3 regions of the Paraburkholderia edwinii genome follow, and region 3 is predicted to be linked to each of the others. Evidence: riboswitches for the same ligand, from Rfam matches in the RefSeq annotation. Region 3 holds a riboswitch; each other region holds the start of a gene.
The links. A riboswitch is a leader RNA that binds a small molecule or an ion and turns the genes downstream of it on or off. The one in region 3 is predicted to bind cobalamin.

Region 1: another riboswitch for cobalamin. It lies ahead of KZJ38_RS34510 (CbtB domain-containing protein); the one in region 3 lies ahead of KZJ38_RS31230 (cobalamin biosynthesis protein).
Region 2: another riboswitch for cobalamin. It lies ahead of KZJ38_RS21485 (HoxN/HupN/NixA family nickel/cobalt transporter); the one in region 3 lies ahead of KZJ38_RS31230 (cobalamin biosynthesis protein).

What each region holds. Positions count from the first base shown of each region.
Region 1 covers NZ_CP080096.1:2,947,031-2,950,296, forward strand. Annotated here, with positions in the region: gene KZJ38_RS34500 (LysR family transcriptional regulator) at 1-488, shown strand, start outside; gene KZJ38_RS34505 (CbtA family protein) at 485-1,228, opposite strand; gene KZJ38_RS34510 (CbtB domain-containing protein) at 1,243-1,470, opposite strand; cobalamin riboswitch at 1,512-1,656, opposite strand; gene KZJ38_RS34515 (histidine phosphatase family protein) at 1,716-2,321, shown strand; gene KZJ38_RS34520 (hypothetical protein) at 2,478-3,002, shown strand; gene KZJ38_RS34525 (dienelactone hydrolase family protein) at 3,162-3,266, opposite strand, start outside.
Region 2 covers NZ_CP080095.1:4,834,402-4,837,667, forward strand. Annotated here, with positions in the region: gene KZJ38_RS21480 (UvrD-helicase domain-containing protein) at 1-659, shown strand, start outside; gene KZJ38_RS21485 (HoxN/HupN/NixA family nickel/cobalt transporter) at 863-1,924, opposite strand; cobalamin riboswitch at 1,984-2,171, opposite strand; gene KZJ38_RS21490 (copper chaperone PCu(A)C) at 2,257-2,703, opposite strand; gene KZJ38_RS21495 (PepSY-associated TM helix domain-containing protein) at 2,738-3,266, opposite strand, start outside.
Region 3 covers NZ_CP080096.1:2,128,798-2,132,063, reverse strand. Annotated here, with positions in the region: gene cobW (cobalamin biosynthesis protein CobW) at 1-806, opposite strand, end outside; cobalamin riboswitch at 914-1,225, opposite strand; cobalamin riboswitch at 1,305-1,536, shown strand; gene KZJ38_RS31230 (cobalamin biosynthesis protein) at 1,829-2,311, shown strand; gene cobO (cob(I)yrinic acid a,c-diamide adenosyltransferase) at 2,308-2,910, shown strand; gene KZJ38_RS31220 (cobyrinic acid a,c-diamide synthase CobB) at 2,914-3,266, shown strand, end outside.

The DNA of each region.
Region 1 (3,266 bases), 820 kb from region 3:
CACCCCATGGCCTGGCCGCCCGCACCGTGCTTACCGAGCCGCTGTGCGTCGCGCTGCCGCGCCGGCATCCGCTCGCCCGCGCGAGGCGGCTCGCCATTGCGCAGCTTGCGCATGAGCCGTTCGTCATCGCGGCGAGAGAGGTTGGCGAGGGACTGCATACGACGATCGTCGAACACTGCCGCACGGGTGGGTTCGAGCCCGATGTGCGCTTCGAAGTGCGTCTGCAGCAAACCGTCCTGAGTCTCGTCGACGAAGGCGCGGGGGTCGCGCTCGTGCCGACGTCGATGCAGCGTGCTCAACTGGCGGGCGTGGTGTTCAAGTCGCTTGCGCAGGCGCCGTCGATTTCCCAGGTGCTCGTCTGGCTAGCGACGAACCGGAACCCGTGTCTCGCACGGTTTCTCGAGCTGGTCGAACAGGCTACCAATGAAAACGGCCTGCACGGGGTTGCCGTGCAGGCCGCGGAAGGCGGACACCAGCGCGCGCTTTAACCGGCCAGTCGCTGCTCCGGACGCGCCGCGCGCGACAAGCGCTGCAAGCGTTCGGCGAGCGCGCCGAACAGCAAACCGATCGCCGCCCACAACACCGCCTGCATGCCGAGCGCGGCAACACGGAACTTCCACAGTACGACTGCCGGAAACGCATCCGGCACTTCGTTGATGACCGGCAAGCCAGTCTGCACCGCCGCGATGATCACGATAAAGACGAGTCCCGCGACGATCGATCCGTTCCATGCGCCGAAGCGCACAGCCGCGCGACGCCGCACTTTCATTGAAAACACGAGGGCGGTCAGCGAAATGACGATCATCAGGAAATACAGCCCGGTGCGATAGCCGATCGTCTCCGGGTCGCCGACCGACGGCGGATTCGGCGGATACTTGAGCGCCGGTACGATTGCGATTGCAAGGAACGCGCCGAGCGCGAGCCACGCGGACAGTGCACGCACGCTCAACTTCCCGGCGCGGCCATACAGATATGCGAAGGTCAACGAGAAGAGCCCGCCTACAGCAGCGCCATACACGACGACACCGGTAAAGAGGCCGATACCCGCCTGCGTGCCGCGACTCACGAGTTCGGGCTCGGGTGCTTCGCCCTTCGCCGCGTCGGTTTTTTCTTCGAATGAAATAGCCTGGTCGACCTGCGGCTCGCCGACCACGCGCGCCAAACCGAATGTGAGCAGCCCCGCGGCGATGCCTGCGAGCATGCCGCGCACCAGCAATTTACCTACCATGGTTCGCTCCTGCGTCAGTGGCAGGGGAAGCCGAGCAGATGGCGGCCGTCGTGGACGAATTCGTGCACGTACATGCCGGGAATCAGCGAAGTCGCGCCCTGTTCGGCGCCGATGAAATAGAGCGCGAGCAACAACAGCAGGCCGCCGAAGACAACCCACGGCAACAGCTCGCGCAGCGGAATGGGCGTGGGCTGGGCGGCGGGTTCGAGTGCGTCGATCGGCTTGAAAACAGCGTCGGACATGACGGATATCTCCCTGGGGTTACGCGCCCCGATAGTTCGATTGAAGGAAATGGCACGAAGCTGGGTCTGACTCCCGGACCATCGATATGGCCGATTACAGTGGCGCGACCGCGCCGGGCTTGCACCGGCTTCCGCGCTTCGAGTAGCGCTTATTCTACGCGTTAAACTGTGCGGCCTAATGAAAGCTTTTCGCGAGCCGTGCGAATGTGCGCAGGCGTGCGGCCCGTGCACTCGAACGACATGACATGCAGACACGTCTCTGGTTGATCAGCCACGCATCGACTGCGGCGCAACGCAGCGCGACGTTCGCGGACGCGAACGAGCCGCTCGACGCGCGCGGCCTCGCCGAAGCGAACGCGTATGCGCAGCGCGCCCGCTTCGCATTCGACGGTGCACGCGAAGTACGTGCATTGACGAGTCCCGCAGCGTGCGCGCGCGACACGGCACAGGCGCTTGGCTTGAACGCGACAGTCGCCGCCGGGCTTGCCGATACGGATTACGGCGATTGGCGACGCGCGCGCGTCGCCGATATCGTCGTGCAGGCGCCGCAGGCACTGGATGCATGGCTGCGCGATCCAGCTGCGGCACCACCGCGCGGCGAATCGTTCGAAGCGGTTGTCGCACGCGTCGGCGCGTGGCTCGACGCGCTAGCGAATGACGATCTGGCTGATCTCACGGTCATCGCAATTACACATGCGGCCGTGTTGCGCGCGGCGCTCATCCATGTACTGCACGCGCCTGCCGCGGCATTCACGCAAATCGAAATCGCGCCGCTCGCAACAATCGAATTACGGTATTCGAAGCGCGGCTGGGCGTGGTGGCCTGACGCGCGAGCGAACTTGCAGCCATAGCGCGAAGCACCGCCTGGCAAGCGCACATTGCCTTAATCGAAGCCGTAGATAGGCCATTCGGCAGATTTCGCAGCGAACGGCGCACCGGTATCATCGCCCGTCACCCCATAGCCGGTCATAGGCGAGCGGCACAACGATACCGGACGATACCGAGCGATGCCGCTTTACCCGAACATTGATAACGAGATTCGCGCGCACATGAGTCGCATAGCCGAAGGCGAGCGCGTCAAGCCAATTGCCGTCGGCCGGCTGACCGACGATCAGCATCAGGCGATCTCAAGGCTACGGCTTTCCGTCGGACTGCCGGGGCTCGACGATCCTGAAATCTTGCTGCTCGGGCGTCACATCCACCAAAGCCGCGTGGTCAAGGATCAATACCAGCTCGACGACGTTCTATGCCAGATCCGTAGTTCGCTCGCGGAAACATCGGTCGTCCACGGTTCGTCGAAAATGACCGTCGTAAAGAGCACCGTTCCTCGGGCGGACGGTTACGGTTCAATGGTCAGGGATGAGGCTGTGCTTGAACTGCTGGCTCGCAAGCCGAAGGCGGAGTTGTTTTCCGTTATTCCGAAGGGAGACATTCCGCCAGCGAAACGTACGCAAAATCGTACGCAAACCCGCCCGCAAATAACGGGAGACCAGAAAAAGGAAAGGCCGCTCGAGAGCGGCCTGGAAGCTTGATGAATTTGCTCGCCCGGGTAACGAAAAGCTGGTCCGACGCCCCAGCAAATTCAACGGACAAATCGTACCTGTTATCGACGGTTCCCGCAAGCCATCCCGCGATTTGATCGCGGCTAGTCCGCCCAACCGTGCGCGTCCCGCCATCACATAAAACGCGCCTCAACCCGGCTTGTCGTCTCCCCCGCTCATCCCGGGCATCAACGTATCGCTGGGCCGCGCAATATCGAGCACCTTGCGCGCAGACTGAATACCAACCACCGGCAA
Region 2 (3,266 bases), on a different replicon from region 3:
ACGGCCGCGTTCTCGTCATAGGCGACTCCATCAATGTCAATGGTCGCCATCAACTCACCATGCAGACGCCGGGCGCCACTTCCGTCGAGGCTGTCGACCTAAGAGACCTAGTGAACTTCGCCCGCCAGTTCGATTTGGCAAGTCCCAACGCGCTGCGACAAATTGCCGAGTTCGCAACATCACTGATGACCGGGGTGGGTGCTGCAAACTTGCTCACGCGAGTCGAAACGATACGAGGCGGCCGAGCCCGCACGCCCGCAACGCCAGCAGAAGTCGCAGCAGTAACGTTTATGGCTGCTCCCAGCCACGCGACTTCAATTGACCTGCTCCAGTCCCTCGCGGACCAACGCGGTGCGCGCGTTTACCGACCCGAAGTGCTGCACTGCTGCATCTCAGCGCTTAGAGCCGCCGGCGGCGAAGGTGGGTTCATTGGCGCGGCAATTCAGGCTCGCGAGCGAAACCGTCATCGGGGTCGGCCGCTGGGTCGGCGCGCCGTTGGAAGCACGCTTCTTCTGAAAGGTCTGGAGGCTGACGTCGCGGTCATTCTTGAGCCCGAGCGCATGACTGCACAACACCTCTACGTGGCTCTCACGCGAGGCGCAAGGAGAGTCGTGGTTTGCTCGTCGACGCCTTTGCTAACGCCCGCCGCGGGCCGATAGCGAACGCTCAATCAGCAACTTGATCTCACCCTCTCGATGGTGACGTCCGGGCCTCCACGACTGCTCCGCGCTCCAAATCGAACGTGCACTGCCGGACACCGAGCTTCCGCTCCCGACCCTGAGCAGACCTTCGAGTCCACCCTGCAGATGACTGCTTCCAGACGTGAAGCGGTCATCTGCCAAGTCCATGTGGTGAGACTCTGTCAGCCGAGATTGACCGGCAAATCGTCGTAGCGTTTGAACCTGTAGAACAGCACAGAAATCAGCCAGCTCGCGACGAAGACGCCGATCACCGCGTAGCCGAGCAAACCGAAGTTCTCCGACGCGGCGCCAATCAGGTCCCACGAGCCCCCCTTCAGATCGAGCTTGTCTGCGATCAACGCCAGCGCTTCAATGCCACCAATCAGCACGGCGACTACCACTGAAACGAAGGTGATCGTGATGTTGTAGTAGAGCTTGCGCACCGGCTTCATGAAGGCCCAACCATACGCGCCGAGCATCAGCACGCCATCCGCCGTATCGATCAGGCACATGCCGGCGGTGAACAGTGCCGGAAAGACCAGGATGGTCGCAAGCGACATGCCGTCGGCAGCCTGCGCGGCAGAGATGCCGAACAGCGCAACTTCTGTCGCCGTATCGAAGCCCAGTCCAAACAGGAAGCCGATCGGATACATATGCCAGCTACGCGTGACCAGCCGGAACAGCGGACGAAACACGCGCGAGAGGAAGCCGCGCTTGTTGAGCAGCATGTCCAGGTCTTCTTCGACCAGCCGCTCGCCGCGCTGCACGCGCCGGAACGTTTTCACGACCGACACGAGGATCAACACGTTGACCACAGCCAGCACCAGCAGAAAGCCGGCTGAGACGGATGTGCTGATCACACCGCCGATTGCCTTCATGTCTTCAAAGCGCGATTTCAATGTGACCGCCGCAAACGCCACCGCGACCGACAGTGCAATGACGATCGTCGAGTGGCCCAACGAAAAGAAGAAACCCACTGCGACGGGTCGCTTGCCACCCTGCATCAGCTTGCGCGTGGTGTTGTCGATCGCGGCGATATGGTCGGCGTCGACTGCATGACGCAAACCGAACGTATAGGCAAGCACTGCGGTACCGATAAGGCCGGGCCGCCCATGCAGCGCCGTTAGCGCCCAGATCCAGATGCCGATGTTTCCTGCGATAAGCAGCGAAAAAATCCCGATGACCTTACCGCGCAGTGCGTGTGCGCCATCATCGAAGAGACGGGAAAGGTATTGCCGTTGCATGAATGTCCTCGCATGCCAGGGTTTGAGCCACCCGACACGGGCGGCCAGGACCGGGGGTGTCGACGTCCCGGGCAGTGGCAGGTCTCCTGGCTCACGCATCATCGTCCGGCGCCGCCTTCCCGGTTTCCCAGTGTCTTCATCGCGCCGGGCTCCGCGCTCACAGTTGCGGGCACAGCTATGGCCTTGACAATCGCCTCACCATATTCCCTATTAATGCCTTGCGGCAACCATCGTGCCGCCGATTATCGCGCGGAAAACGCCTGGACGAATAACAAATGCGTTTGTGCGCGATACCTTACGGCATGCACGCCGGGTTTCGTGCGGATGCCGTCTCAGTGACCCATCGTGGCCGGACTTTTCGTTTCACATTCGGCTTGCAGATGCTCGCCGTCGCTGAAGACGAATATGAAGGGAATCCTGTCGCCGACCTTGAGCGGCCGTTTCGGCTGCTCCAGCATCACGTGATATCCACCTGGCTTGAATGCAAGCGTGCCATCGGCAGGCACACTGACTTTATCCACCATGTCCATCTTCGACATACTGCCGTTGCTGACCGTCTGGTGCAGCATCGCGCTGCCGTACGCGTCGGTCTGCACGCGAAGCAGGTCGACCGGCTTATGGCCCATGTTCATGACGCTGAAATAACCGCCCGATGGCAGATCGCCGGGCAATAGCCGGATCCAGCAGTCGGACACCATCATCGTTGCCGGGGCGGCGGTAGCACTTCCCGCCCATGCGAACGATGCCGCAACCAGAAAGAATGCTCGTGTGGCCGTCATGTCGTTCTCCTATGCACGAAAATGCCTTATGGCGTCACGCTGCGACCGGCCGCGATTCGCGGCCGAACAACATGCGGTCCATCAGCCAGACCGCGACCAGCGTCGCTCCCATCAGCGGAAACACAAGGCCAAGCACAACGAGGCCGACCTTCCAGCCTCGCATCGGCACACCAGCACGCTCGCGCGCGGGGGCGCCGAGCGTGCCTGCCGGCCGGCGCTTCCACCACATCACGCAGCCCGTCGCGGCGAGCGTTGCCAGTCCAAGCGAAATCGCCGTACAAACGAGCTGGTTCGCAAGGCCGAAGTAGCGGCCCATATGCAGCGACGTACCGTAAGACACTGCCTTTGCCACCGCGCCGTAATCGCCGTAGCGAATGTCTTTTAGTATTGCGCCGCTGTACTGATCGATGTACAGCGTGCGCTCGAGCTTCGGGTCAGCCGGAAAATACGACACCGAGTACACCCCGCTTGCGGAAGCGGGTAACGCGACGTCGTAGCCATCGGAGAGGCCGAGCGCACCCACCTGCGAAACGATCTGGTCGAGGGTCAATGACGTGGGACCC
Region 3 (3,266 bases):
ACGACCACCGAATCGAATTCGTCGTGGTGATGGTCGGCGTGGTCGGGGTCGTCGGCCGAGCCGTGATGATCGTGGCGCAGATGGATCGTCTCCTCCGACGCGGACTCGAGCCCGAGCAGCGCGTGCAGATCGAGCTGGCCGTTCTGCGCGCGCACCACTTTCACCTGCGCCGGAATCTCTTCGCGGATCGTCGCTTCGACCGCTTGCGCACGCGCGTCGTCGAGCAGATCGATCTTGTTGAGGATCACGAGGTCCGCGGCGGACAGCTGGTCTTCGAACAGCTCGTGCAGCGGCGATTCGTGATCGAGGTTCGGATCCGCCTGGCGAAGCGCATCGACGGCGACCGGGTTTTCGGCGAACTGGCCGCTCGCCACAGCCGGACCGTCGACAACGGTCACCACCGCATCGACGGTAAAGCTGTTCTTGATCGACGGCCACTTGAACGCCTGCACGAGCGGCTTGGGCAACGCGAGGCCCGACGTTTCGATCAGCACGTGATCGATCTGGTCGCGGCGCTCGACGAGCTTTTCCATCACGGGAAAAAACTCTTCCTGCACGGTGCAGCAAAGGCAACCGTTCGCGAGCTCGTACAGTTGGCCTTCGATTTCGCGGCCGTCTTCGTCGCAGCCGATGCCGCAGCCTTTGAAGATTTCGCCGTCGATGCCGAGTTCGCCGAATTCATTGACGATGACGGCGGCCCGCAGTCCGCCGCTGTGCTGAAGAATATGGCGCAGCAGAGTGGTCTTGCCGCTGCCGAGAAAGCCCGTGACGATCGTCACCGGGATTTTGCGCATCTGGGTTTGCATGGCGACTTCGCGAATGTGAATCGCGGCGCGATGGCCGACACCCTGTGCCAGACAAGATGCGACATCAGGCCGCGAAATGGTGGACGGAACGCCGCAACCCCGCGGCGTCAACCCTTGGACTTCTGGCCGGTATCCGGGCTGGCGAGAGCGCCGCTTCACCTTCCCACACGAGTGAACAGTTTCTCGCGCAGTGGTTTGCCTGCCCGCGCGGCCTTGCGCGCGGACCTCGAAGCCGGCTCTGCATCGCAACCACCGCGATGCGCTCGCCTTCCGTTGCGGGGGCAGCACAGGTTGACCTGAAGCGATGATGCGGCAGCCGTATTCGGCACAACGCATCGGGCAGGATTCAGGCCTGCTGTTTCCCGTTTAACTGCGCGCGCCGGACGGCGCGCGCGAGCACCAGAAGTGCGTGCGAGTGTAGGCGCGGTAAGGGGGAAGCGTCAAGGCTGGGGGCTGCCGACGCCGCCTCGTCCACCCGGCGACGAAGGGCTCATGTGCTATCGTATGCCCGCGTCCGGTGCCGCATCTGCGCGTAGCGCTCATATGCGGTTAAACGGGAAACAGGAAGCGCCGGCAGGCGCCCGACCTGTGCTGTCCCCGCCAACGGTAAGCGGCCTGCGGATTTCATGTCCGCGCATGCGTTTCGATGCCACTGTCGGCCATCCGCCGATGGGAAGGCGATGCGCATGAGGCCGTCAGCCCGGATACCGGCCGGATGCGAGGGGGCGAACGTCACGGTCGCCAGTCGCCGGTTCCGCGGGGGACGGATACGGGCGCCCACGCACGGCGTAATCGCATACAACCGCAAGCAACTGATCGCTACCGCTTGCCGCCGCCGTGCACGCTATGTGGCATTGCATGACACGTCTTTATTCCGCGCATCTCAGCGCGGTTCTCCGTACGACGGCGCTTCGAGCCGCGGTTCGTCCTGCGCGTTTTCCCGCGGTTTTCCGCGCGCTTTGCCTCGCGCTTTTTTCTGCACTTTTCACCACGGTTTTCCTCAATTCACACGGCGGCGCGCGATGAATCGGCCAATCAAGCGGCTCGCCGTCGGCATCGGCTGCAAGCGCGGCGCGAGCGTCGAACAGATCGATGCGGCCGTGCTCAGCGCGCTCGGCCCACACTCCATCGACGACGTCCGCGCAATTGCCACCATCGACATCAAGGCTCACGAACCGGGCATTGTCGGGTTTTGCGCGCGCCATGCGCTGCCGCTGCACGTTTTTTCGCGCGAGCAGATCGCGGCGGCATCAGCGGTGTCCCATGCCGGACAAATGACTGCGCCCTCGCCTCACGTTCGCGCGCACCTCGGCGTCGACGGCGTATGCGAACCGTGCGCGCTGCTCGCCGCGGCCGCCGGCCGGCTGATCGCCCCGAAACGCGTATTCGAAGGCGGCGTGACCGTCGCGATTGCTACGGCCGATGCCACAGCCGATTCCGTTGCGCTCGCAACGTTCGACCACGAACCCACTCAACATCAACAACATCACGAGGACGCTCAATGAAAACTGACCCCGAATCGCATCAGCGCATGACCCAGCGCCGTCGCGAAGGCCATGAGAAAAAACAGGCGGAAGCGACCATCGAAAAAGGCCTGCTGATCGTCAATACTGGTACCGGCAAAGGCAAGAGCACCGCTGCGTTCGGCATGGCCGTGCGCGTGCTCGGCCACGGCATGCGCCTTGGCGTCGTGCAGTTCATCAAGGGCGCGCTGCATACGTCCGAGCGCGATTTCCTCGGCAGCCTGCCGAACTGCGAATTCGTCACGATGGGCGACGGCTACACGTGGAATACGCAGAACCGCGACGCCGATATCGCGACCGCGCGCAAAGGCTGGACCGAAGCAAAGCGGATGATCGAAAGCGGCGATTATCAGATGGTGATCCTCGACGAACTGAACACCGTGCTCAAGTACGAATATCTGCCGCTCGACGAAGTGCTCGGCGTACTGACCGCGCGTCCGGAGATGCTGCACGTGGTCGTCACGGGGCGGCATGCGCCCGATGCGCTCGTCGAGGCGGCCGATCTCGTCACTGAGATGCGCGCGATCAAGCATCCGTACCGCGAGCAGCACGTCAAGGCGCAGCGCGGCGTGGAGTTCTGAACGATGGCGCAGTGCCCCGCGCTCTTTATCAGCGCACCCGCATCCGGCCAGGGCAAGACGACGATCACCGCGGCGCTGGCGCGCCACCATCGCCGGCTAGGCCGGCGCGTCCGCGTATTCAAGACCGGGCCCGACTTTCTCGACCCGATGATTCTCGAGCGCGCGAGCGGCGCCCCCGTGCTGTCGCTCGACCTGTGGATGGTCGGCGAAGCCGCGTGCCGCACTCTGCTCGCGCAGGCCGCCGCGCAAGCGGACCTGATCCTGATCGAAGGCGTGATGGGTCTTTACGACGGCACGCCGAGCAGCGCGGACCTCGCGGCTGCGTTCGGCGTGCCCGTCGTCGCCGTGATCTCAGC